2 regions of the Cytobacillus sp. FSL R7-0696 genome follow, and region 2 is predicted to be linked to the other one. Evidence: a T-box and tRNA genes for the amino acid it is inferred to sense, from the RefSeq annotation. Region 2 holds a T-box; the other holds one or more tRNA genes.
The links. The T-box of region 2 lies ahead of pheS (phenylalanine--tRNA ligase subunit alpha). A T-box ahead of a tRNA ligase gene usually reads a tRNA of that ligase, here a tRNA-Phe.
Positions count from the first base shown of each region.

Region 1: it encodes a tRNA-Phe, which carries the amino acid that the T-box ahead of pheS (phenylalanine--tRNA ligase subunit alpha) is inferred to sense. The anticodon was not compared.

Region 1 is NZ_JBBOWA010000001.1:2,769,607-2,781,460, forward strand. Features, by position in the region: rRNA gene MKX29_RS14410 (23S ribosomal RNA) at 1-883, shown strand, start outside; rRNA gene rrf (5S ribosomal RNA) at 1,195-1,311, shown strand; tRNA gene MKX29_RS14420 (tRNA-Val) at 1,321-1,396, shown strand; tRNA gene MKX29_RS14425 (tRNA-Thr) at 1,413-1,488, shown strand; tRNA gene MKX29_RS14430 (tRNA-Lys) at 1,503-1,578, shown strand; tRNA gene MKX29_RS14435 (tRNA-Leu) at 1,596-1,680, shown strand; tRNA gene MKX29_RS14440 (tRNA-Gly) at 1,693-1,767, shown strand; tRNA gene MKX29_RS14445 (tRNA-Leu) at 1,774-1,862, shown strand; tRNA gene MKX29_RS14450 (tRNA-Arg) at 1,878-1,951, shown strand; tRNA gene MKX29_RS14455 (tRNA-Pro) at 1,960-2,036, shown strand; tRNA gene MKX29_RS14460 (tRNA-Ala) at 2,059-2,134, shown strand; tRNA gene MKX29_RS14465 (tRNA-Met) at 2,160-2,236, shown strand; tRNA gene MKX29_RS14470 (tRNA-Ile) at 2,250-2,326, shown strand; tRNA gene MKX29_RS14475 (tRNA-Ser) at 2,333-2,425, shown strand; tRNA gene MKX29_RS14480 (tRNA-Met) at 2,439-2,512, shown strand; tRNA gene MKX29_RS14485 (tRNA-Asp) at 2,516-2,592, shown strand; tRNA gene MKX29_RS14490 (tRNA-Phe) at 2,612-2,684, shown strand; tRNA gene MKX29_RS14495 (tRNA-His) at 2,694-2,769, shown strand; tRNA gene MKX29_RS14500 (tRNA-Gly) at 2,772-2,842, shown strand; tRNA gene MKX29_RS14505 (tRNA-Ile) at 2,850-2,926, shown strand; tRNA gene MKX29_RS14510 (tRNA-Asn) at 2,937-3,011, shown strand; tRNA gene MKX29_RS14515 (tRNA-Ser) at 3,015-3,105, shown strand; tRNA gene MKX29_RS14520 (tRNA-Glu) at 3,109-3,180, shown strand; gene glgB (1,4-alpha-glucan branching enzyme) at 3,359-5,248, shown strand; gene MKX29_RS14530 (glucose-1-phosphate adenylyltransferase) at 5,241-6,383, shown strand; gene MKX29_RS14535 (sugar phosphate nucleotidyltransferase) at 6,421-7,449, shown strand; gene glgA (glycogen synthase GlgA) at 7,446-8,897, shown strand; gene MKX29_RS14545 (glycogen/starch/alpha-glucan phosphorylase) at 8,887-11,274, shown strand; gene MKX29_RS14550 (dimethylarginine dimethylaminohydrolase family protein) at 11,424-11,854, opposite strand, start outside.
Region 2 is NZ_JBBOWA010000001.1:3,007,364-3,019,217, forward strand. Features, by position in the region: gene MKX29_RS15610 (TVP38/TMEM64 family protein) at 1-171, shown strand, start outside; gene MKX29_RS15615 (sigma-w pathway protein ysdB) at 359-751, opposite strand; gene dut (dUTP diphosphatase) at 970-1,404, shown strand; gene MKX29_RS15625 (M42 family metallopeptidase) at 1,566-2,651, shown strand; gene sspI (small acid-soluble spore protein SspI) at 2,687-2,893, opposite strand; gene MKX29_RS15635 (TrmH family RNA methyltransferase) at 3,021-3,779, shown strand; T-box leader at 3,853-4,102, shown strand; gene pheS (phenylalanine--tRNA ligase subunit alpha) at 4,157-5,194, shown strand; gene pheT (phenylalanine--tRNA ligase subunit beta) at 5,212-7,626, shown strand; gene rnhC (ribonuclease HIII) at 7,911-8,855, opposite strand; gene zapA (cell division protein ZapA) at 8,972-9,232, shown strand; gene MKX29_RS15660 (CvpA family protein) at 9,241-9,780, shown strand; gene polX (DNA polymerase/3'-5' exonuclease PolX) at 9,953-11,671, shown strand; gene MKX29_RS15670 (endonuclease MutS2) at 11,713-11,854, shown strand, end outside.

The sequences.
Region 1 (11,854 bases), 240 kb from region 2:
TATAGTACCTGTGAAGATGCAGGTTACCCGCGACAGGACGGAAAGACCCCGTGGAGCTTTACTGTAGCCTGATATTGAATTTTGGTACAGCTTGTACAGGATAGGTAGGAGCCTTAGAAGCCGGAGCGCTAGCTTCGGTGGAGGCGTCGGTGGGATACTACCCTGGCTGTATTGAAATTCTAACCCACATCCCTTATCGGGATGGGAGACAGTGTCAGGTGGGCAGTTTGACTGGGGCGGTCGCCTCCTAAAGAGTAACGGAGGCGCCCAAAGGTTCCCTCAGAATGGTTGGAAATCATTCGTAGAGTGTAAAGGCACAAGGGAGCTTGACTGCGAGACCTACAAGTCGAGCAGGGACGAAAGTCGGGCTTAGTGATCCGGTGGTTCCGCATGGAAGGGCCATCGCTCAACGGATAAAAGCTACCCCGGGGATAACAGGCTTATCTCCCCCAAGAGTCCACATCGACGGGGAGGTTTGGCACCTCGATGTCGGCTCATCGCATCCTGGGGCTGTAGTCGGTCCCAAGGGTTGGGCTGTTCGCCCATTAAAGCGGTACGCGAGCTGGGTTCAGAACGTCGTGAGACAGTTCGGTCCCTATCCGTCGTGGGCGCAGGAAATTTGAGAGGAGCTGTCCTTAGTACGAGAGGACCGGGATGGACGCACCGCTGGTGTACCAGTTGTCTTGCCAAAGGCATCGCTGGGTAGCTATGTGCGGAAGGGATAAGTGCTGAAAGCATCTAAGCATGAAGCCCCCCTCGAGATGAGATTTCCCATAGCGCAAGCTAGTAAGATCCCTGAAAGATGATCAGGTTGATAGGTTAGAGGTGGAAGTGTGGCGACACATGCAGCTGACTAATACTAATCGATCGAGGACTTAACCAAAAACGAAAAGCGAAAGCGCCTTGCACAGGTGCGACAAGCATAAGGCAGATTTGACAGGAGGTTGTTCTTTAACCTCATGACAGATTTGACTTATGACCTCGAGCACCTAGGCGCTGTAGCTAGACAATACGAAATGCGGGCGGCTCCAAGCCGCCGCAGCTAGACAGCACTACTTATGTAGTACGTCAGCACGCATTCAGGCGATTACTCAAAATAATCTTCTTCAACATTACCTAGTTTTCAGAGAATGATTTAAAATTTCTCTTGAAATTTTCATAAAAGACGTTATAATAATAAATGTCTTTAAAAAGTCCGGTGGCGATAGCGAGAAGGTCACACCCGTTCCCATACCGAACACGGAAGTTAAGCTTCTCAGCGCCGATGGTAGTTAGGGGCTGTCCCCTTGTGAGAGTAGGACGTTGCCGGGCATACATATTGGAGGATTAGCTCAGCTGGGAGAGCATCTGCCTTACAAGCAGAGGGTCGGCGGTTCGATCCCGTCATCCTCCACCATTTTTTGTGTGTATTTGCCGGCCTAGCTCAATTGGTAGAGCAACTGACTTGTAATCAGTAGGTTGGGGGTTCAAGTCCTCTGGCCGGCACCACTCGTGCTTTGTACGAGCCATTAGCTCAGTTGGTAGAGCATCTGACTTTTAATCAGAGGGTCGAAGGTTCGAGTCCTTCATGGCTCACCATTTGATCATCTTAATATGCGGGTGTGGCGGAATTGGCAGACGCACCAGACTTAGGATCTGGCGCCGCAAGGCGTGGGGGTTCGACTCCCTTCACCCGCACCATTTTAAATATTTGCGGAAGTAGTTCAGTGGTAGAACATCACCTTGCCAAGGTGAGGGTCGCGGGTTCGAATCCCGTCTTCCGCTCCAATATGTGCCGGGGTGGCGGAACTGGCAGACGCACAGGACTTAAAATCCTGCGGTAGGTGACTACCGTACCGGTTCGATTCCGGTCCTCGGCACCATTCTTTTAAAATTAAGCGCCCGTAGCTCAATTGGATAGAGCGTTTGACTACGGATCAAAAGGTTAGGGGTTCGACTCCTCTCGGGCGCGTTATGTTTCGGGAAGTAGCTCAGCTTGGTAGAGCACTTGGTTTGGGACCAAGGGGTCGCAGGTTCGAATCCTGTCTTCCCGACCACTAGATATACATATTTATTTTAGGGGCCTTAGCTCAGCTGGGAGAGCGCCTGCTTTGCACGCAGGAGGTCAGCGGTTCGATCCCGCTAGGCTCCACCAATTAATTTTATACAATATATTCTATGGCGGTGTAGCTCAGCTGGCTAGAGCGTACGGTTCATACCCGTGAGGTCGGGGGTTCGATCCCCTCCGCCGCTACCATAGATAGAATGATGGACCTTTAGCTCAGCTGGTTAGAGCAGACGGCTCATAACCGTCCGGTCGTAGGTTCGAGTCCTACAAGGTCCACCATTATTCGGAGGAATACCCAAGTCTGGCTGAAGGGATCGGTCTTGAAAACCGACAGGGGTGTTAAAGCCCGCGGGGGTTCGAATCCCTCTTCCTCCGCCATTCATATTATTATCGCGGGGTGGAGCAGTCCGGTAGCTCGTCGGGCTCATAACCCGAAGGTCGCAGGTTCAAATCCTGCCCCCGCAATCTGGTCCGGTAGTTCAGTTGGTTAGAATGCCTGCCTGTCACGCAGGAGGTCGCGGGTTCGAGTCCCGTCCGGACCGCCATTTACATATTTATTATTTTGGCTCAGTAGCTCAGTCGGTAGAGCAAAGGACTGAAAATCCTTGTGTCGGCGGTTCGATTCCGTCCTGAGCCATTTTTTATGGCGGTTGTGGCGAAGTGGTTAACGCATCGGATTGTGGTTCCGACATTCGTGGGTTCGATTCCCATCAGCCGCCCCATTGCGGGTGTAGTTTAGTGGTAAAACCTCAGCCTTCCAAGCTGATGATGAGGGTTCGATTCCCTTCACCCGCTTAAATAGGGGCCTATAGCTCAGCTGGTTAGAGCGCACGCCTGATAAGCGTGAGGTCGATGGTTCGAGTCCATTTAGGCCCACCATTTATATTATTCCGCAGTAGCTCAGTGGTAGAGCATTCGGCTGTTAACCGAACGGTCGTAGGTTCGAATCCTACCTGCGGAGCCATATGGAGAAGTACTCAAGTGGCTGAAGAGGCGCCCCTGCTAAGGGTGTAGGTCGGGCAACCGGCGCGAGGGTTCAAATCCCTCCTTCTCCGCCAGTTGGCCCCTTGGTCAAGCGGTTAAGACACCGCCCTTTCACGGCGGTAACACGGGTTCGAATCCCGTAGGGGTCATAAAAAAGAAGCTGTCAACATAAGTTGACAGCTTCTTTTTTATGTGGCTAACACTTTTGGATGTTATATTATCTGTCATTAGATGTCAAAATAATTTGAAAATTAACAAGGGATTTTTATACTTAAGACGAATTAATTAAGAAAGAGTAATGTAATACAAGGAGTGGAATGAATTAGAATGAATACAACTGCATACCCCACTGAATTCGAAATGCACTTGTTTCATGAAGGAAGCTTATTTAAGGCATACGAACTGTTTGGATCACACCGTCATAAAGAAGGAGATAATTGGGTTACTTGCTTTACTATCTATGCTCCACATGCCTCCTCAATATCATTAGTTGGCTCTTTTAATCATTGGAATGGCGAAGGTTTTTCATTGGAAAAAGTAAATAATGAGGGGATATGGACAATTCAGCTAGATGGAGATTTAACAGGAGAAATTTATAAATATGCAATTAAGAACAAGGATGAACAAACTTTTTTAAAGGCTGATCCTTTTGCTTTTTGTTCAGAATTACGACCCAGAACTGCTTCGATTGTCTATTCTTTAGAAGATTACAAATGGAAGGACCAAGGCTGGCAAAAGGAAAAACAACAAAGGAAAGCATTTTCAGAACCTATGATGATATATGAGATGCATCTAGGTACATGGAAAAAGAGGAATGGCCTTTTATTGACATACAGTGAACTAGCAGAAGAAATCATTCCTTACGTAAAGGAGCATGGTTTTACACATATTGAATTGATGCCTATAATTGAACACCCTTATGATCGTTCATGGGGGTATCAAGGAACAGGCTATTATTCGGCTACGAGTAGATATGGTGAACCAAAAGATTTAATGTTTTTTATCGATCAATGCCATCAAAATAATATTGGTGTTATTTTAGATTGGGTACCAGGACATTTCTGTAAAGATCAACATGGGCTATATTGTTTAGATGGTGAATATGTTTATGAATACGAAACAGAAGCTGATAGGGAAAATTTTGTTTGGGGTACAGCTAATTTTAATTTAAGTAAAACAGAGGTTCATAGTTTCCTCATATCCAATGCTATTTTTTGGATGGAAAAATACCATGTCGATGGATTTAGAATTGATGCAGTATCAAATATTATTTTTTGGCCTAATAACGAGAAGAGGGAAAATCCATTTGGTATTCAATTTTTACAGAAATTAAATAAAGCTGTGTTTGCTTATGATCCCTCTATCTTGATGATGGCAGAGGATTCTACTGATTGGCCCCAAGTAACGGCTCCTGTTCACTATGGCGGATTAGGTTTCAGTTATAAATGGAATATGGGGTGGATGAATGATGTATTATCTTATATGGAGAAAGCCCCAGGTGAACGACAATACCACCATAATAAAATGACTTTTTCTTTAATGTATGCATACTCCGAAAATTTTCTCTTACCGTTATCACATGATGAGGTTGTCCATGGGAAGAAATCCCTGCTAGACAAGATGCCAGGAGATTATTGGCAAAAATTTGCCCAATATCGTTTGCTCTTAGGTTTTATGATGACACATCCAGGTAAAAAGCTGTTATTTATGGGGTTTGAGCTAGGACAATTTGCCGAGTGGAAAGATGAAGAACAGTTGGATTGGCACTTACTTCAGTATGAAATGCATGCAAAAACGAATCATTATGTGAAGAAGTTAATAAAGTTATATAAGAGATCTAAATCATTATATGAATGGGACCACAGATCAGAAGGTTTTGAGTGGATTGATGCTAATAACCATCAGCAATCCATTTTTTCATTTATTCGTAAAGGAGTAGAAGAAGAAGAAATATTAATTGTTGTATGTAACTTTTCCCCTCAAGTATATATGAATTTTCGAATGGGTGTTCCTAAAAATGGGAGTTATAGAGAAGTGTTTAATAGTGATAATCATGAATTTGGTGGCTCTCATTGTATTAATAAACGAGTATTAAATACAAAAAAACAATCCTACCATGGAAAACCATACAGCATCGAAATGACGATACCACCATTCGGTATTTCAGTTTTACGTCCTGTTAGAAAAAGAAAAAGGAGTGATGTTGTAAATGGCTAACAAGAAATGTGTAGCGATGCTGCTTGCTGGAGGTAAAGGAAGCCGCCTTAATTCTTTGACGAAGGAGCTTGCTAAACCAGCTGTCCCTTTTGGAGGTAAATACCGCATCATCGATTTTACACTTAGTAATTGTACAAATTCAGGTATCGATACAGTCGGTGTACTAACACAATATCAACCGCTAATACTCAATTCATATATTGGCATAGGAAGCGCATGGGATTTGGATAGAAGAAATGGCGGTGTGACAGTACTTCCCCCTTACAGTGAATCTTCTGAAGTCAAATGGTATACAGGTACGGCAAGTGCTATCTATCAAAATATCAATTATTTAGAGCAACATAACCCCGAATATGTATTAATTTTATCAGGTGACCATATTTACAAAATGAACTATGACTTAATGCTAGATTACCATATTAGTAAAGGAGCTGATGCGACAATCTCTGTTATAGAGGTCCCGTGGCATGAAACAAATCGTTTTGGTATTATGAATACTTCTTTAGATATGAGAATAGAAGATTTTGAAGAAAAACCTGAGCAAGCAAAGAATAATTTAGCATCAATGGGCATTTATATCTTTAAATGGTCAGTACTAAATGAGTTTTTACAAAAGGATAATCAAAATAAGGACTCAAGCCATGATTTTGGAAAAGATATTATTCCTGAGATGTTGAAGTTAAATAAGAAACTTTATGCCTATCCTTTTAATGGTTATTGGAAAGACGTCGGTACAGTTCAAAGTCTATGGGAAGCTAATATGGATTTATTAGATGAAAATTGTGAGTTAAATCTTTTTGATCAAGACTGGAGAATTTACTCAGTTAATCCTAACCATCCTCCACAATATATTTCTCCACAAGCAAAGGTCAAACAATCTTTAGTAAATGAAGGATGTACGATTGAAGGCGAGGTAATCAAATCAGTTCTCTTTCAAGGTGTAGCGATTGATAAAGGGTCTGTTATTAAAGAATCAGTAGTTATGCCAAATACAAGGATTGGTAAGAATGTCATATTAGAAAAGGTCATTGTCCCTTCAAATATAGTTATACCAGATGGGACAGTAATTAAAGAAAGAAAAGAAACAAGTGAAGCATTGTTAATCACGCCAGAAAGTATTTGTCATTTTGCATAAATGTAGAACCGTATGATTTTTACTGGGGGGATATTGATTGAATAATCGTTTATTAGGAGTCATTGATGCGACAACTTATCATAAGGGACTGGATGAGTTAACCCTTCATCGTTCTTTAGCTGCTGTTCCTTTTGCTGGAAGATATAGACTAATAGATTTTATTCTCTCTAATATGGTCAATTCAGGAATAGAGAGTGTGGCGATTTTTCCGAAATATCAATACCGATCTTTGATGGATCATCTAGGATCGGGGAAGAACTGGGATTTAGATAGAAAAAGAGATGGTCTTTTCTTCTTCCCATCACCGATGATTGATAGTTCAAATAGTGGGATTGGTTCATTTAATCATTTTGTTGCTAACATTGATTATTTTTATCGTAGTTCACAAGATTATGCATTAATTGCTAATTGCTATACCGTTTGTAATATTGATTTCTCACCAGTTTTACAGCGGCATATTCAATCTGGCTGTGATATTACGTCAATTCAACAGCTAAATCAACCTTTAGAGATGTATTTGGTCAAAAAAGATCTTCTAATAGATATGATTCAAACTCGCAGACAAACAGGTTATACATGCATAAGTGATATTATGGCTGATATCCATCAGCCTTACACAATTTGTCATTATGAATATAAGGGGGAGGCAGTAACTATCGATTCTGTCCAATCTTATTTTCAAGCGAGCATGGAACTACTAACCCCTGATGTCTGGAGAAATTTATTTTTAAGAGATTTTCCAATCTATACAAAAGTAAAAGATGAACCGCCAACAAGATATCTAAATGGTTGTGAAGTAAAGAATTCTATTGTGGCCAACGGTTGCCAAATAGAAGGAAAAGTAGAATATAGTATTATTGCTAGGGGTGTAAAAGTCGGTAAAAATACGATAGTAAGAAACTGTGTGATTATGCAGAAATGTGAGATTCAAGAGGGGTGTGTATTAGATTCTGTTATTTTAGATAAAGATGTGAAAGTAGAAGAAGGAACCTACTTAACAGGCACACAATCGGTCCCTTTTGTTGTTAAAAAAGGGTCAATTCAAGGAGCGTTGATGAATTCGTGAAAGTATTATTTGCCGTCTCAGAATGTGTCCCTTTTTTTAAATCAGGTGGATTAGCAGATGTCGCAGGTTCGTTACCGAAGGAATTAACGAAACAAGGGACGGAAGTAAGAATAATATTACCAAAGTATGGGAACATCCCTGCCTTATATAAGAATAAGACAAAAAAGATAGCCGAATTCGTAGTCGCTGTTGGCTGGCGCAATCAATATTGTGGAATTGAAGTGCTCGAGTTAAATGATATTACTTTTTATTTTGTAGATAATGAATACTATTTTAAGAGAGAAAAATTATATGGTTACGATGATGATGGTGAGCGATTTGCTTATTTTAATAGAGCTGTATTAGAAACACTGGCACAGCTCGACTATTATCCTGATATTATTCATTGCCATGATTGGCATACAGGCATGATTCCTTTTTTATTAAGAGTTCATTATCAAAAAAGAAGTGGGTATGAATTGATTAAAACAGTCTTTACGATTCATAATCTACACTTTCAAGGTGTCTTCCCTAAAGATGCCATTCATGATTTGTTTGGGTTGGGGTTTGAGTATTATCGTGAAGATCAATTAAAGTATTATGATTGTATTAATTTTATGAAAGGTGCCATAGTATCAGCTGATCAAATAACAACTGTAAGTCCTACGTATAGAGATGAGATTCTAACAGATTATTTTGGTGAGGGATTAAATGGTTTGTTACAGGAAAGAAATGACCATTTAATTGGGATATTGAATGGAATTGATGAAGACGTCTATCACCCAGAGAAAGATGCGACGATTTATCAAGCATTTCATTCAGAGCAATGGCTATTAAAGAAGGAAAACAAGGCATATTTACAAAAAATATTCGATTTAAAGATAGATCGGAATACCCCCATTGTGGCTATGATCACAAGGTTAACAAAACAAAAAGGTATGGACTTAATAGAGAGAGTATTCCATGAAATGATGCAAGAAAATGTGCAATTTATTCTTATTGGTACAGGCGATATAGTGTTTGAAGATTTCTTCAGAAAAATGGAAGCAAATTACGGGGAAAAATGTAAATGTTATATTGGGTTCAATGAAGAAGTAGCGCATCAAGTATATGCGGGTGCTGATCTATTTTTGATGCCGTCTAAGTTCGAGCCTTGTGGATTAGGTCAACTCATTGCGATGAAATATGGTGCCATTCCTATAGTAAGAGAAACAGGAGGGTTGAATGATACCGTACAGTCTTATAATGACCAGACAGGTGAGGGCTGGGGGTTCACTTTTAAAAATTTTAACGCACATGATATGCTCTATACTTATCGTCGAGCACTAGCATATTATCGGAATCAACCACTGTGGAGTCAATTAGTTATAACTGCTATGGAAAAAGATTATAGTTGGGCACAATCCGCTTTTAAATATAATCAATTATATTCAGATGTGATCTCTAGGAGTGAGAGCCATGTTTTCTAATACAGAAGAATTTAAAGAGGCATTTTTAAAGAAGCTAGAGATGACATGCGGAAAAAGCTTTGCTGATAGCACAGAAAAAGATCATTACTATACATTGGGCTTATTAATACGTGAGTATGTAAGTACGGAATGGATTAATACCAATGAGCGTTACAGGATAGACCAAGTAAAGCAGGTTTATTATTTGTCGATAGAGTTTTTATTAGGTCGACTACTTCGAAACAACTTATTAAATTTAGGGATAGAGCAAGTGGTGTCTGCTGGGTTGCAAGATTTAGGTATCGAATTAAGCTCTTTAGAGGAAGTAGAATCAGATGCAGGATTAGGTAATGGAGGTTTAGGTCGATTAGCAGCCTGTTTCCTTGACTCATTAGCTTCTCTTAATTTGCCTGGCCATGGTTGTGGGATTAGATACAAGCACGGGTTATTCGAACAAAAAGTGGTTGATGGATATCAAGTAGAACTACCCGATCAATGGTTAAGAAATGGTCATGTCTGGGAGGTGAGAAAGGCAGATTTATCAGTTGAAATTCCGTTTTGGGGAGAAGTAGATATACGTGAAGAAAATGGCAGACAAGTGTTTCAACATATCCATGCTGAAAGAGTGACTGCAGTACCATATGATATGCCAGTCGTCGGGTATCATACTGAAACGATTAATACACTTAGGTTATGGAGTGCAGAGCCAGTCCGTTATCCAACCAATCAAGATGTATTAAAATATAAAAAAGAGACTGAAGCAATATCTGAGTTTTTATATCCTGATGATACGCAAGATGAAGGCAAGATACTGAGGTTAAAACAACAATATTTTTTAGTTCGTGCAAGTCTTCAGTCGATCATACGCTCATTTAAACGACAGCATAAGGATATGAAGGAATTCCATCAATATATTAGTATTCATATTAATGATACGCATCCAGTATTAGCGATTCCAGAATTAATGAGGATATTAATTGATGAAGAAAATCTTGGTTGGGATGATGCCTGGGAAGTAACTACACAAACAATTTCTTACACTAATCATACGACCTTATCTGAAGCACTAGAAAAATGGCCAGTTCGTATTTTCCAACCGTTATTACCAAGAATGTATATGATTGTAAATGAGATCAATGAACGGTTCTGTGCAAAGCTTTGGGAAAAGTATCCTGGCAAATGGCAGCATATCGAAAACATGGCGATTATTGCTCATGACCAAGTAAAAATGGCTCATTTGGCTATTGTAGGTAGCCATAGTGTAAACGGAGTGGCTGCACTCCATACAGAGATATTAAAATATCGCGAAATGCATTCATTTTATCAATTTTTTCCTAAGAAGTTTAATAATAAAACAAATGGCATTACGCATCGTAGCTGGTTACTTAAATCTAATCAGTCGCTTGCTGATTTAATAACAGAAAGGTTAGGAGCGGAATGGATTCGCGATCCTGAGCAAATGGCATTATTATTAAAATATGAAAATGATACAGACTTGTTAACGAGACTTGCTGATATTAAACACGCAAATAAAGAAAATCTTGCCGATCGTATTTTTACGCAAACAGGAATAAAAATTGATACACATTCCATATTCGATATTCAAGTAAAGAGACTACATGCATATAAGAGACAACTATTAAATATTTTTCATGTCATGTATTTATATAATCGAATCAAAGAAGATGAGAGTTTTAAAATGCATCCCCGTACCTTCATTTTTGGTGCGAAAGCTTCTCCAGGATATTATTTTGCTAAGAAGGTAATAAAGCTCATTAATACTGTTGCTAAAAAGGTAAATAATGACCCTAAAACAAATGAATACCTTAAGGTAATTTTCCTTGAGAACTATCGGGTATCACTGGCAGAGGATGTTTTTCCTGCAGCAGACATTAGTGAGCAAATTTCGACGGCAAGTAAAGAAGCATCTGGAACTGGAAATATGAAATTCATGATGAATGGTGCGATTACTGTTGGAACGATGGATGGTGCTAATGTTGAAATTCATGAGCGCGTAGGTGATGAGAATATTTTTATCTTCGGTTTACGCTCTGATGAGGTCAATCATTATTATGCTCATGGTGGTTATCAAGCGACTGAATATTATCATCATGATCATCGAATCCGGCAAGTAATGGACCAGTTAAGAAATGGTTTCTTTCCAGATGTATTTGATGAATTTGAACCCATTTATGATTCGCTAATTATGGAAAATGACCAATATTTTGTTTTACGTGATTTCTCTAGCTATGTTCATATTCAGGAAAAAGCGGGGTACGCTTATGAAAAACAGGAGAAATGGCGGAAAATGAGCCTTAACAATATCGCTAAATCGGGTTACTTTTCCAGCGACCGAACAATTAATGAATATGCCCAAGGGATATGGAGAATTAAATAGATAAAAAAAGCAGGAGTGTGCTTCATTATACACACTTCTGCTTTTTATTTATGTTGGACCTTATAAGCACTTGTACAAATATATTATAAATGCTAGAAAAAACGGAGAGAGTGTCTAAATTTCTTATTCACCCAATCTTATCTATTCCCTCAATCAAAATAGGTTGGGTCTGTTAAACGTAATAGGGGCATTGTGCAACAGCGGAAGGCACCACCGGATTTTATGATTTCAGAAATATCTACTTCGATTACTTCAAAGCCTCTTTGACTCAGAGCTCGATTTACTTGTGAATTGATTGGTTGTGAGAATACTTGTCTATTACCTACAGAAAGGACATTTGTTCCTAGTGTGAACTGTTCTTCTTTAGAGACCTCAATAATGTCATATCTTGAATATAAATATTCTTCTACTTTTTTATCCATTTGTCCTGGATATAGGAGTGCTTCTGTAGGAGACAGCACGTTAAAGATACAGTCTAAATGTAAAAAGGATTTAGTGAATGGTACTGGTAATACTTTCATATGTGGTAATTTAGATTGTAAATATTGAATACCAATCGTATCGGAACGGTCACTTTGTC
Region 2 (11,854 bases):
TTAGCAATCTTTTATACTGTTTTTGGTGAATTTATCAGTAGATTTACACCAACAATGATTGTTATGATTCTACTGTCTTTGTCCATTCTTCTCTATCTAATTAGAGAGAAAGTGACTGTGATAAAATGGCAAGAATTTTTTAAAACAACAAAGGTGAAAAAAGTTTCATAAATGAAAGGTTAGGGTCGTGTATCCTGGCTTTTTTTGTTTATTGGCTTTGAGAGGGGAATTATTTGATTGCAGAAAAGAGGAATATACCGACTGTAGTAAAAATCTAGCAAATGCTACTGAGAGATATAAATATAGCCCTAACAAAATTTGTAAAATTTTGTTAGGGCTTAAAGTTTGGGCTCATCTTTCACTGGTTACGCTTTTTATCCATTAGCTCTTTCACAGGGCTCTTCCAGTCGATTTTTGCATTCGTATAATGACTTTTTAATTTGCTTTCGATAAACATAAAGTCCTCGCCAACAAGTCCTTGTAACTCTGATGGCTGATGAGGCCAAATAAAAATTGAAACCACATCAAAGGAGTTATCTGTTGTACCTAGATATTTTTCACCTTCAAACATAACCCCTTTATAAGTAATGAAGAAATTTTTCTGAGCGTTATTTGCGTCGTCATAAAAAAAGTATTTTTTTTGTTTATGGGCTTTTTCTAATTTACGCATCGGATTTGTAACATACTTAATGGCGCTATATATGAGCAAAATAATCAAAATGATTAGTAATAGGCGAATGATCAATAACATAAAGAATACCCCTTTGTACATTTTTTAAGTGTTTACGAATAAAAACGAAAAAGGTTTCAACTTTGTTTAAATTTGTTATAATTTTTTTGTTATGTAAAAAATAATTGGCTCTTCAATCGAAAAAAACTGAGGGACATTTACGGTTTATATACCCATTAGTAAGTAATTTTATGCAACAAGATAATAACATCATTCTATAATAAGATGAGGGATAAACAATGACGAATATATTAAACATTAAATTGATTCACAATGATGCTAAAATGCCTTACCGTGCAAATGAGGGGGACGCTGGGCTAGATTTATTTTCAGTTGAAGATGTAATCATACCATCAGGACAGTCAGCTTTAATTAGCACCGGTATTCAGATGGAGTTACCAAAAGGAACGGAAGCGCAAGTAAGGCCAAGAAGTGGTTTAGCTCTTAAACATAGTGTAACGGTTTTAAATAGTCCAGGGACGATTGATGAGGGATATAGAGGCGAAGTGAAGGTCATCTTGATTAATCATGGAAAAGAAGAATTCCGCGTAGAAAAACAGATGAGAATTGCCCAAATGGTAATAGCACCAGTTTTTCAAGTTGAACTTGCGCAAGTAAGTGATTTAACACAATCAGAAAGAAACAGCGGAGGGTTTGGTTCATCCGGAAAATAAGTGAGCGTCTAAACCTCAAAGGTACCTTCAAGTCATCCTGCTTGTTAACACATATGTATAAGTTCTATAGAAATGAAGTACAGTAAGAAGTAGTTTAAGTTTTTACAAAAGAAGGACTAACCATGTATAATAGGCTTAAATAATATTAAGGGAGTCGAAATATGTCTAAGCTTGATGAAACATTAACGATGCTAAAAGAACTAACTGATGCAAGAGGGGTTCCAGGTAACGAACGAGAAGTGCGTGAAGTGATGAAAAAATACATAGAACCCTTAGCAGATGAATTAACCACTGATGGACTTGGTAGTTTAATCGCTAAAAAAATTGGTCAAGCAGATGGGCCAAAGATTATGGTTGCTGGTCATTTAGATGAAGTAGGTTTTATGGTGACAAGTATTGATAATAAAGGTTTTTTGCGGTTTCAAACAGTTGGTGGCTGGTGGTCACAAGTGATGTTAGCCCAACGTGTGACGATTGTAACATCTAAAGGAGATGTGACTGGGGTAATTGGTTCGAAGCCGCCACATATTTTGCCAGCAGAAGCGCGTAAGAAAACAATTGAAATCAAGGATATGTTCATTGATATCGGTGCTTCTAGCCGTGAAGAGGCGTTAGGTTGGGGTGTAAAACCAGGAGATATGGTTGTTCCATATTTTGAATTCACTGTGATGAACAATGAGAAAATGTTACTTGCGAAGGCTTGGGACAACAGAATCGGGTTGGCGATTGCAATTAAAGTGCTAGAAGGGTTGAAAAATGAGAACCATCCAAATACAGTATATGCGGTTGGAACGGTACAAGAAGAAGTTGGCTTGCGTGGGGCAAAAACAGCTGCACAAATGATTGAGCCTGATATCGGTATCGCTGTTGATGTTGGTATACCAGGAGATACACCAGGTGTAACAGAAAAGGATGCGTTAAGTAAATTAGGTGATGGTCCTCAAATTATTCTCTATGACGCTTCTATGGTGTCACATAAGGGCTTAAGAGATTTTGTAACAGATACAGCAGATGAGCTCAATATTCCATATCAGTTTGATTCTGTACCAGGTGGTGGAACGGATGCAGGATCCATACATTTAACATATAAAGGTGTGCCAGCGCTTTCAATTACAATTGCAACAAGATATATTCATTCACATGCGGGTATTCTTCATCGTGATGATTTTGAAAACGCAGTAAAACTGATTACAGCTGTTATTAAAAGACTAGATAACGATACAGTTGCAAAAATAACTTTTGAATAGAAAAAAAAACAGCCTGATGAAAGGCTGTTTTTTTCTTATTGTAAGCCGTTTTCTAACGTCTCTAGCATTTCTTTTTTTTCAGTTTCAGATGAATTTTGCCAAATGACTTCAAATAATACGCCAAGACCAGGGAGCATTTTCTCTTCGCCTGTTTGTATAGCATCAACAATAGTATCTTTTAATTCATCTTGTGAATTACCTGAAACATTGTGTAAGATGGCATTACGTAAATTTAAGTTCATAAAAGTAAACACATCCTTCGTTAGAATTCGTTACGATTATAGGGTTTCTCATTTAAGATTTATTATGTATGCGTTTTTCGGTATAATGAAATATTAATGGCACGTGTTTTATTGAAGGAGCGAAAAAATGAAGTACTTACAATCCGCAAAAAATCCACAGGTGAAGCAGTGGAAAAAGCTTCTCAAAAGGAAAGAAAGAGATGTAACAGGTACTTTTCTTGTTGAAGGATTTCACCTTGTTGAAGAAGCATTAAAAGAAAATCGTGTAAAAGAGTTAATGATTAGTGAGGAAAAGGATATACCAAAAAGTTGGAATGTAGGAGACTGTTCGATTTATATCCTACCGCCACATGTGATTGGAGACTTAACTGATACACAAACACCGCAAGGAATTGTGGCCGTATGTTATCAAGAAGAAGAGAGATCTTTCGATTCGCTTGGTACGAAGAAATTATTACTATTAGATGAAGTGCAAGATCCCGGAAACTTAGGAACAATGATTCGTACAGCTGATGCGGCTGGCATGGATGCGGTTATCATCGGTCAGGGCACAGTGGACCCTTATAATCCAAAGGTTTTACGTTCCGCTCAAGGTAGTCACTTCCATTTACCAATTATCCATGGCAAGTTGGATGTATGGATGAAGGAGTTAAAGGAAAATAATATTCCTGTATACGGTACAGCATTAGAAGGAGGCAAAGAATATCAAAGCTTTGCTCCACTGGATGAATTTGCATTGCTCGTTGGTAATGAAGGGAACGGTGTAAATAAAGATTTACTTACACAAACAACAGCCAATCTGTATATTCCTTTATACGGTAAGAGTGAGTCCTTAAATGTAGCTGTAGCAGCAGGTATATTGCTATATTATTTGCGAAACGAATAATGAGTAAAAAAATCGTGAGAACAATTTGAATGTCGACTCATAATGTAATATAATAAATAGCAAAATGAAATAATTAAAAGCTATGATAGAGACAAAGTAAAGTATGTTTTGTTCATAATAGGGAGAAAATGCCTGAGACTGAAAGCATTTTTATGAGCGACTTACTCGAAATTTCAGCTCTTGAGCAGACATCGGGACCATCGAATATTTTCGATGTAAAGATGCACCGGCTTTTTGCCGTTATCGAAATGAAGCGAATATAACATGTTTTTTATTGTTGTATTAAAAAGGGTGGTACCGCGATTCCAAACCTCGTCCCTTTCATGGGATAAGGTTTTTTATTTTGTCAAAAAAGTATTAAAAGGAGGAGTTTCAAGATGCAAGAGCGTTTAAAAGAATTGCAAGCAGAAGCGTTAGAGAAGGTTTCTGCGGCAATAGATTTAAAAGAATTAAATGATATCCGCGTTGCTTATTTAGGTAAGAAAGGCCCAATCACAGAAGTACTAAAAGGAATGGGGAAACTTTCTGCAGAAGAACGTCCAAAAATGGGTGCATTAGCAAATGAAGTACGTGATCAAATTACGCAAGGAATAACGGCAAAACAAGTGCAGTTAGAAGAAGCGCAAATTCAAGCTAAGCTTGCTGCAGAAACGATTGATGTGACATTACCAGGTCGTCCTATACATACCGGTAATCATCATTCATTAACAAGGGTTGTTGAAGAAATTGAGGACTTATTCATTGGAATGGGCTATACCGTAGCGGAAGGACCTGAAGTGGAGAAGGATTATTATAATTTTGAAGCATTGAACTTACCAAAAGGTCACCCTGCACGTGATATGCAAGATTCATTCTATATTACAGAAGATATATTATTACGCACACATACTTCGCCTGTGCAAGCTAGAACGATGGAAAAGCATGAGGGGAAAGGTCCAGTGAAAATCATTTGTCCAGGAAAAGTATTCCGTCGTGATAATGATGATGCGACTCATTCTCATCAATTTATGCAAATTGAAGGACTTGTGATAGATGAAAATATTCGCATGACAGACTTAAAGGGTACGCTAGAAGTATTTGCGAAAAAAATGTTTGGTGAAGAGAGAGAAATTCGCCTTCGTCCAAGTTTCTTCCCATTTACTGAGCCATCTGTAGAAATGGATATTTCTTGTATGATTTGCTCTGGAAAAGGCTGTAATGTATGTAAAACAACCGGTTGGATTGAGATTTTAGGTGCAGGAATGGTACACCCAAATGTACTTGAAATGGCAGGTTTTGATTCTAAAAAATATACAGGTTTTGCCTTTGGAATGGGCGCTGAGCGTATTGCAATGTTGAAATACGGTGTCGATGATATTCGTCATTTCTATACAAATGATAGTAGATTCTTAAAGCAATTCTCAATTCATGAATAAAGGGGGAGGACAACGATATGTATGTTTCATATAAATGGTTACAAGAATATGTTGACTTATCTGGGATTACACCAGAAGAATTAGCAGAGAAAATTACAAAGAGCGGGATTGAAGTTGAAGGTGTAGAGACACTTGATGAAGGAATTAAGGGTGTTGTCGTCGGCTATGTAGCTGAAAAAGAGAAACATCCAAGTGCTGATAAATTAAATATTTGTCAAGTAGACCTTGGCGATGGCGAACTTGTGCAAATCATTTGTGGGGCTCCTAATGTTGATAAAGGACAAAAGGTGGCAGTTGCAACTGTAGGTGCAGTATTACCGGGGAATTTTAAAATTAAAAAAGCAAAATTACGTGGCGAAGCTTCGAATGGTATGATTTGTTCTCTTCAAGAACTAGGCTTTGAAAGTAAGTTAGTCGCTAAAGATTATAGTGAAGGTATCTATGTGTTTCCAGCAGATACAGAGCTTGGAACCAATGCATTAGAGCAATTGCACAGAGATGATCAAGTATTAGAATTAGGGTTAACACCGAACCGTGCAGATTGCCAAAGTATGCTAGGTGTTGCCTATGAAGTCGCTGCTATTTTAGGGAAAGATGTGAAATTACCGCAGCCAAAGGTAGAGACTGTTTCTGAGAGGGCCGCTGATTACATCACTGTAAATGTAGAAGCAGCAGATGATAATCCATTATATGTCGCTAAAGTAATCAAAAATGTAAAAATCGCTCCGTCACCACTATGGTTACAAGCTCGTTTAACAGCAGCTGGTATTCGTCCACATAATAATGTTGTTGATATTACGAACTATATTTTGCTTGAATACGGTCAGCCTTTACACGCGTTTGATTATGATCGCCTAGGTTCGAAAGAGATTCTTGTTCGCCGTGCCAACCAAGGTGAAAAAATCACTACGCTTGATGATGCTGAAAGAGAATTAACAACTGATCACCTAGTTATCACAAATGGGGAAGCACCAGTTGCTTTAGCTGGTGTAATGGGTGGAGCGAATTCAGAAGTTGGTAATGAAACAACGACCGTACTACTTGAATCAGCTTACTTCACTGGCGGTGCGATTAGAAAGTCCTCGAAAGATCACGGATTAAGAAGTGAAGCGAGTGCGCGTTATGAAAAAGGTGTTGATCCACAGCGTGTTCGTCCAGCAGCAGAAAGAGCAGCGCAGTTACTCACGCAATACGCAGGCGGAGAAGTATTAGAGGGATCAGTAGAGGTTGACACGTTAAAAGTAGAACCCACGGTTATCACCATTACCATTGATAAAATCAATCGTGTCCTTGGAACATCGTTACTAGTGAGTGAAGCAAAAGATATTTTAGAAAGACTGCAATTCAAGACAGTGGTTGAAGAGAATGAAATGACAGTAACAGTGCCAACAAGACGTGGGGATATTACAATAGAAGAGGATCTTGTAGAAGAAGTGGGTCGCCTATACGGATACGATAATCTTGCTTCAACATTGCCTGGTGGAACGGCTTCAGCAGGTAGTTTAACGCCTTATCAAAAGAAACGACGTATCGTTCGTCAATATTTGGAAGGCGCGGGATTATATCAAGCCATCACTTATTCTTTAACGAGTGAAGATAAAGCGCAAAACTATTCCTTAGAAGCTAGAGACCCAATCAAGCTTGCGATGCCGATGAGTGAAGAGCGGAGTGTGTTACGTCTAAGCTTAACTCCGCATTTACTAGAAGTCCTTAAATATAATAGTGCAAGACAAATTGACGCTACTGCTATTTACGAAACAGGCTCTATTTTCTTACGTACAGCTGAGAATGAGTTGCCTGAGGAAAAAGAACATTTAGCTGCGGCCATTACAGGTTTATGGGAGTTACATCAATGGCAAGGGGAGAAAAAGCCAGTTGATTTCTTTGTTCTGAAAGGAATTCTAGAAGGGTTATTTAGTAAACTTGGCTTGTTAGAACAAATCACGTTTACCAAATTTGAGAAAGATGGGCTACATCCAGGTCGCTCAGCAGAAGTATTTCTAAATGAAACGAGTATAGGGTTTATTGGTCAAGTTCATCCAAATGTTGAAAAAGAATTAGACTTAAAAGAAACGTATGTTTTTGAATTGTCATTAGAGAAATTATTACATGCTGAAATTAAACCTTTACGCTATGAAGCTATTCCTCGTTATCCATCTATTACGAGAGATATTGCTTTAGTGGTCGATCAAACAACGACGGCTCAAGCATTAAGCACTGTCATTCGTGAAGCAGGCGGCAAATTACTAAAAGACGTTCATGTATTTGATTTATATGAAGGCGATCGAATGGAAGAAGGTAAAAAATCAATTGCCTATTCACTGAAATATTTTGATCCAGAACGGACTCTTACAGATGAAGATGTTGTAAAAGCCCATGACAAAGTGTTAAAAGCATTAGAAGCAAAAACTGGTGCTGTCCTTCGTGGATAAATAATCATCAAAGTGATACTCACCGTTATTTTTCGGTAGTATCACTTTTTTTGTACAGTGTAATTGAAAAGAACAATTAGCTACTTAAGAGACTATAGATATAGGAAGAAATAAGAGCAAGAAAGTGGTAATACGAAGAAACACTGGTCCCAGAAGAAGCGCCATGCTGAGAACGCAGTATAAGGGAAAAATACTGTATCAGAAGCAGCACACAAGCTGAGAGATTGAGAGCCGCCAGCAAAAGAAAAAATCCGCTCTTCATAAAAGAGCGGCGCCCGATTGCCTTATGCTTTATACTTCTTTCTATAAAGAGCTTTTGCTTTATCGGTGTTAGCAAAATGGAGTTTCACAAAGTGCCTTAGAGAATCTTCACCATGGATATGTATTAATTTCGCACCGCATTCGTCAACCTTAGGACCGGCACCTTTTGTTAGTGGAAAGCCAGCCTTTTTACTTAATTCCTCGAATCGAAGGAGAAACGCATAGCGTGCAAGGATTGATGCGGCTGCCACAGCGATATGTACAGATTCACCTTTCGTGCTGAAATATACATTTTCTCTTTGTATATTGGCTTGAGATTTTAAATAATTATAATATACTCCTTCTTGAGCAAATTGATCGATTAAGACGGCGTCTGGCTTCTCTGGAGACATTTTTTCAAGCACACTATTAATAGCTTGGTTATGAAGGAGAGCTTTTAGTTTTCCTTGAGACATTCCTTTTTGTTGCATGTTGTTATATTTATCATTATGTAGTGTAAGTAAACTAAAGGGAATGACATCTTTAATTTGTTTAGCGATTTGGATAATTCTCTGATCATTTAAATTCTTAGAGTCTTGCACGCCAAGCTCTTTTAATAGCGGAATCTTTGTTGCACTTACATAAGCTGCTACTACTGTCATTGGTCCAAAGTAATCTCCTGTCCCAACTTCATCTGAGCCAACAACGGATAAAGATGCAAAATGATCCGGTAATTTGGATCCTTTTGGCAAGCTGGCTTTCTTTTTCGGTGCGACTTCGCTATTGGAGCCCCCCCATTTATCTGCTTCTGATTGACAGCCTGCTCCTTGAAATAATACTTTACCTGATTTGTAGGCAGTAATTGTACAGTTGTTTGTTTTGGCCGTGAAAATACTACCGGGAGGCTGTTTCGGTGATAGTAGAGCTTGGTAATGTGTTTTCATTTGTTGCAGTTCTGCTGTAGACTTTTTTAATACTATTTGACTCATAATTGATTCCTCCTATTTTGACAATTCCTCTGTCTTTTTGACAAGCTTTGACTTCCCTCAAAAAATGGTTCGTGTTATGATAATGTTTAGGATTCTTCAGAATGGGGGCTTGTATGTTGTCAAATACTGATAAAAACCGAACAAGGGTTGATATATATGGTATCCCGTATACAATTGTCGGCACGGAGAGCTCCAGCCACATCCGTTTAGTTGCATCCATGGTGGATGAAACAATGAGAGATATTAGTGCAAAGAATCCTTCGCTCGATATTAGTAAACTTGCTGTTTTAACAGCTGTGAACACAATGAACGATTATTTGAAACTTAAAGACGAAGTAGAACGTCTTAAAGAAGAATTAAATAGAGTAAAGGACTGACACGAATTATGCTTGATCTTGCCATTATTATCATGTTAATCTTCGGGTTTTTCATAGGTCTACGAAGAGGATTAATTCTTCAAGCTATCCATCTATTAGGCTTTATTGTCGCCTTCGTTGTGGCAAGACTATACTATGAGCCTTTAGCTCCTAAATTAACCTTATGGATTCCATATCCGAACTTCGGGAATTCACAGCTTGAAACGATTTTAGGTAACACAGACTTAGAGACAGCTTATTATCGCGCAATTGCGTTTGCAATCATTTTCTTTGCAGTTAAGATTGTATTACAAATTATCGGCAGTATGCTAGATTTTCTCGCAAGTTTTCCGATATTAAAACAATTAAACAGTTGGGCTGGAAGTATTTTAGGATTTATAGAAGTTTATCTTATCATGTTTATCTTATTATACATAGCAGCATTATTGCCAATAGATAGTGTGCAGTCAACTCTAGACGGCTCTTTTATGGCAAACTTTATTATTGAGCATACACCAGTGTTTTCCCAGCAGATAAAAGAGTTATGGATTGATTATGTAGCTTCTTAACTTCTCTACCTTAGGAAGAGAAGTTTTCTTTATTTAAAGCCAATCTTTTTTTGATAGGTCTACCATTAAGGGGCGAGACTGTCTGGAACGGTGGAAATATTGTATGATTTTATAGGTAGTAAGAAAACGGGAAAGACTAAGAAAATATGAAGGTAAATGAGGCGATACACTTATGACAATTAATAAAAAGGATGTTGTTCATTTATTAGAAACGATTGCTATTTATATGGAGTTAAAGGGCGAGAACCCTTTTAAAACAGCTGCCTTTCGTAAAGCAGCAACGGCGTTAGAGACAAGTGATTTAACGTTGGATGAAATAGAGGATTATACGAAGTTACCTGGTATCGGTAAGGGTACTTCTGCTGTTATCACAGAGTTTGTAGAAGAAGGCACAACGAGTGCACTTGATGAATTAAAGAAAGAGGTACCAGCAGGTTTGATTCCACTTTTGCAATTGCCGGGTTTAGGTGGTAAAAAAATTGCTAAATTGTATAAAGAGCTTGGGGTTAAGAATGCTGAAGATTTAAGAACGGCTTGTAATGATCATCAAGTACAAGCTTTAGCCGGATTTGGGAAGAAAACAGAAGAAAAAATTCTCGAAGCATTAGCTAATGTGGGAACTAGACCGGAACGCTTGCCTCTTGCTTTTATGCTACCGATTGCTGAGAAAATTGAAGGATTTTTATCTTCATTTATAGATATCGACCGTTTTTCTCGAGCAGGTAGTATTAGAAGAATGAGAGAGACGATTAAAGATTTGGACTTTATTATTTCAACGACGGTTCCTGCTTCAGTGAAAGAACAGCTTTTACAAATAGGAGAGATTAAAGAAGTGATTGCGGCAGGAGAAACAAAAGTTTCTGTAGTGCTTGCAGAAAAATATGATGTCTCTGTTGATTTTAGAATTGTAACTCCTGAAGAGTTTGCTTCTACACTTCACCATTTTACCGGTTCTAAAGACCATAATGTTCGTATGCGTCAATTGGCGAAGGAACGGGGAGAAAAAATCAGTGAGTATGGTGTAGAAGATATAGAAAAAGGAACGATTAAAACGTTCCAAACAGAAGAAGATTTTTATGCTCATTTTAATTTACCTTTGTTTCCTCCTGAAATTCGTGAAGACGGTCAGGAAGTTGAGACATATACTGCAAACACGCCACTTATAGAAAACGAAGATATCAAGGGCGATCTTCATATGCATACAACATGGAGTGATGGTGCTAATTCAATTGAAGAGATGATTGCTGCCTGTCGCACAAAGGGTTATCGTTATATGGCAATTACGGACCATTCGCAATATTTAAAAGTAGCGAATGGATTAACAAAGGAACGGTTATTAAAACAAAAAGAAATCATTCACGAAATCAATGAAAAATATGATGATTTTCAAGTTTTGTCTGGGATAGAAATGGATATTTTACCGGATGGTTCCCTAGATTATGAAGATGATGTGCTGAAAGAGATGGATATTGTTATTGCTTCTATTCATTCAGCTTTTTCACAATCAGAAGAGCAAATCATGTACCGATTAGAAAATGCGATGAGAAACCCACATGTTGATATTATTGCTCATCCCACAGGCCGGTTGATTGGGAGACGGGATGGTTATGCTGTCAACATTGAGAAATTAATTGCATTAGCAAAAGAGACGAATACGGTACTTGAATTAAATGCTAACCCGAATCGGTTAGACCTCGCAACAGAAGCATTAAAATTAGCACAAGAATCTGATGTGAAGATTGTCATTAATACTGATGCTCATAAAATAGAAACACTCGATCATATGGAAGTGGGTGTATCAGCTGCAAAAAAAGCATGGTTATTAAAAGATACGGTCCTTAATACATTTGAAGCCGATGATTTATTACAGTTTTTAAAGAGTCGTAAGTAAAGAGAGCGGATTGATAAGGAAAAATGAAGGGGGATTACTTCATGCAAGATAGAATTTTGAAAATGCTCGAATTTCATAAAGTGAAAGAACAGCTTTTAAACTATGTGTCCTCAAGCCTCGGGAAGAAAAAAGCGGAAGATTTAGTACCGTCAACAGATTTTTCCGAAGTGATTAAGTTGCAAA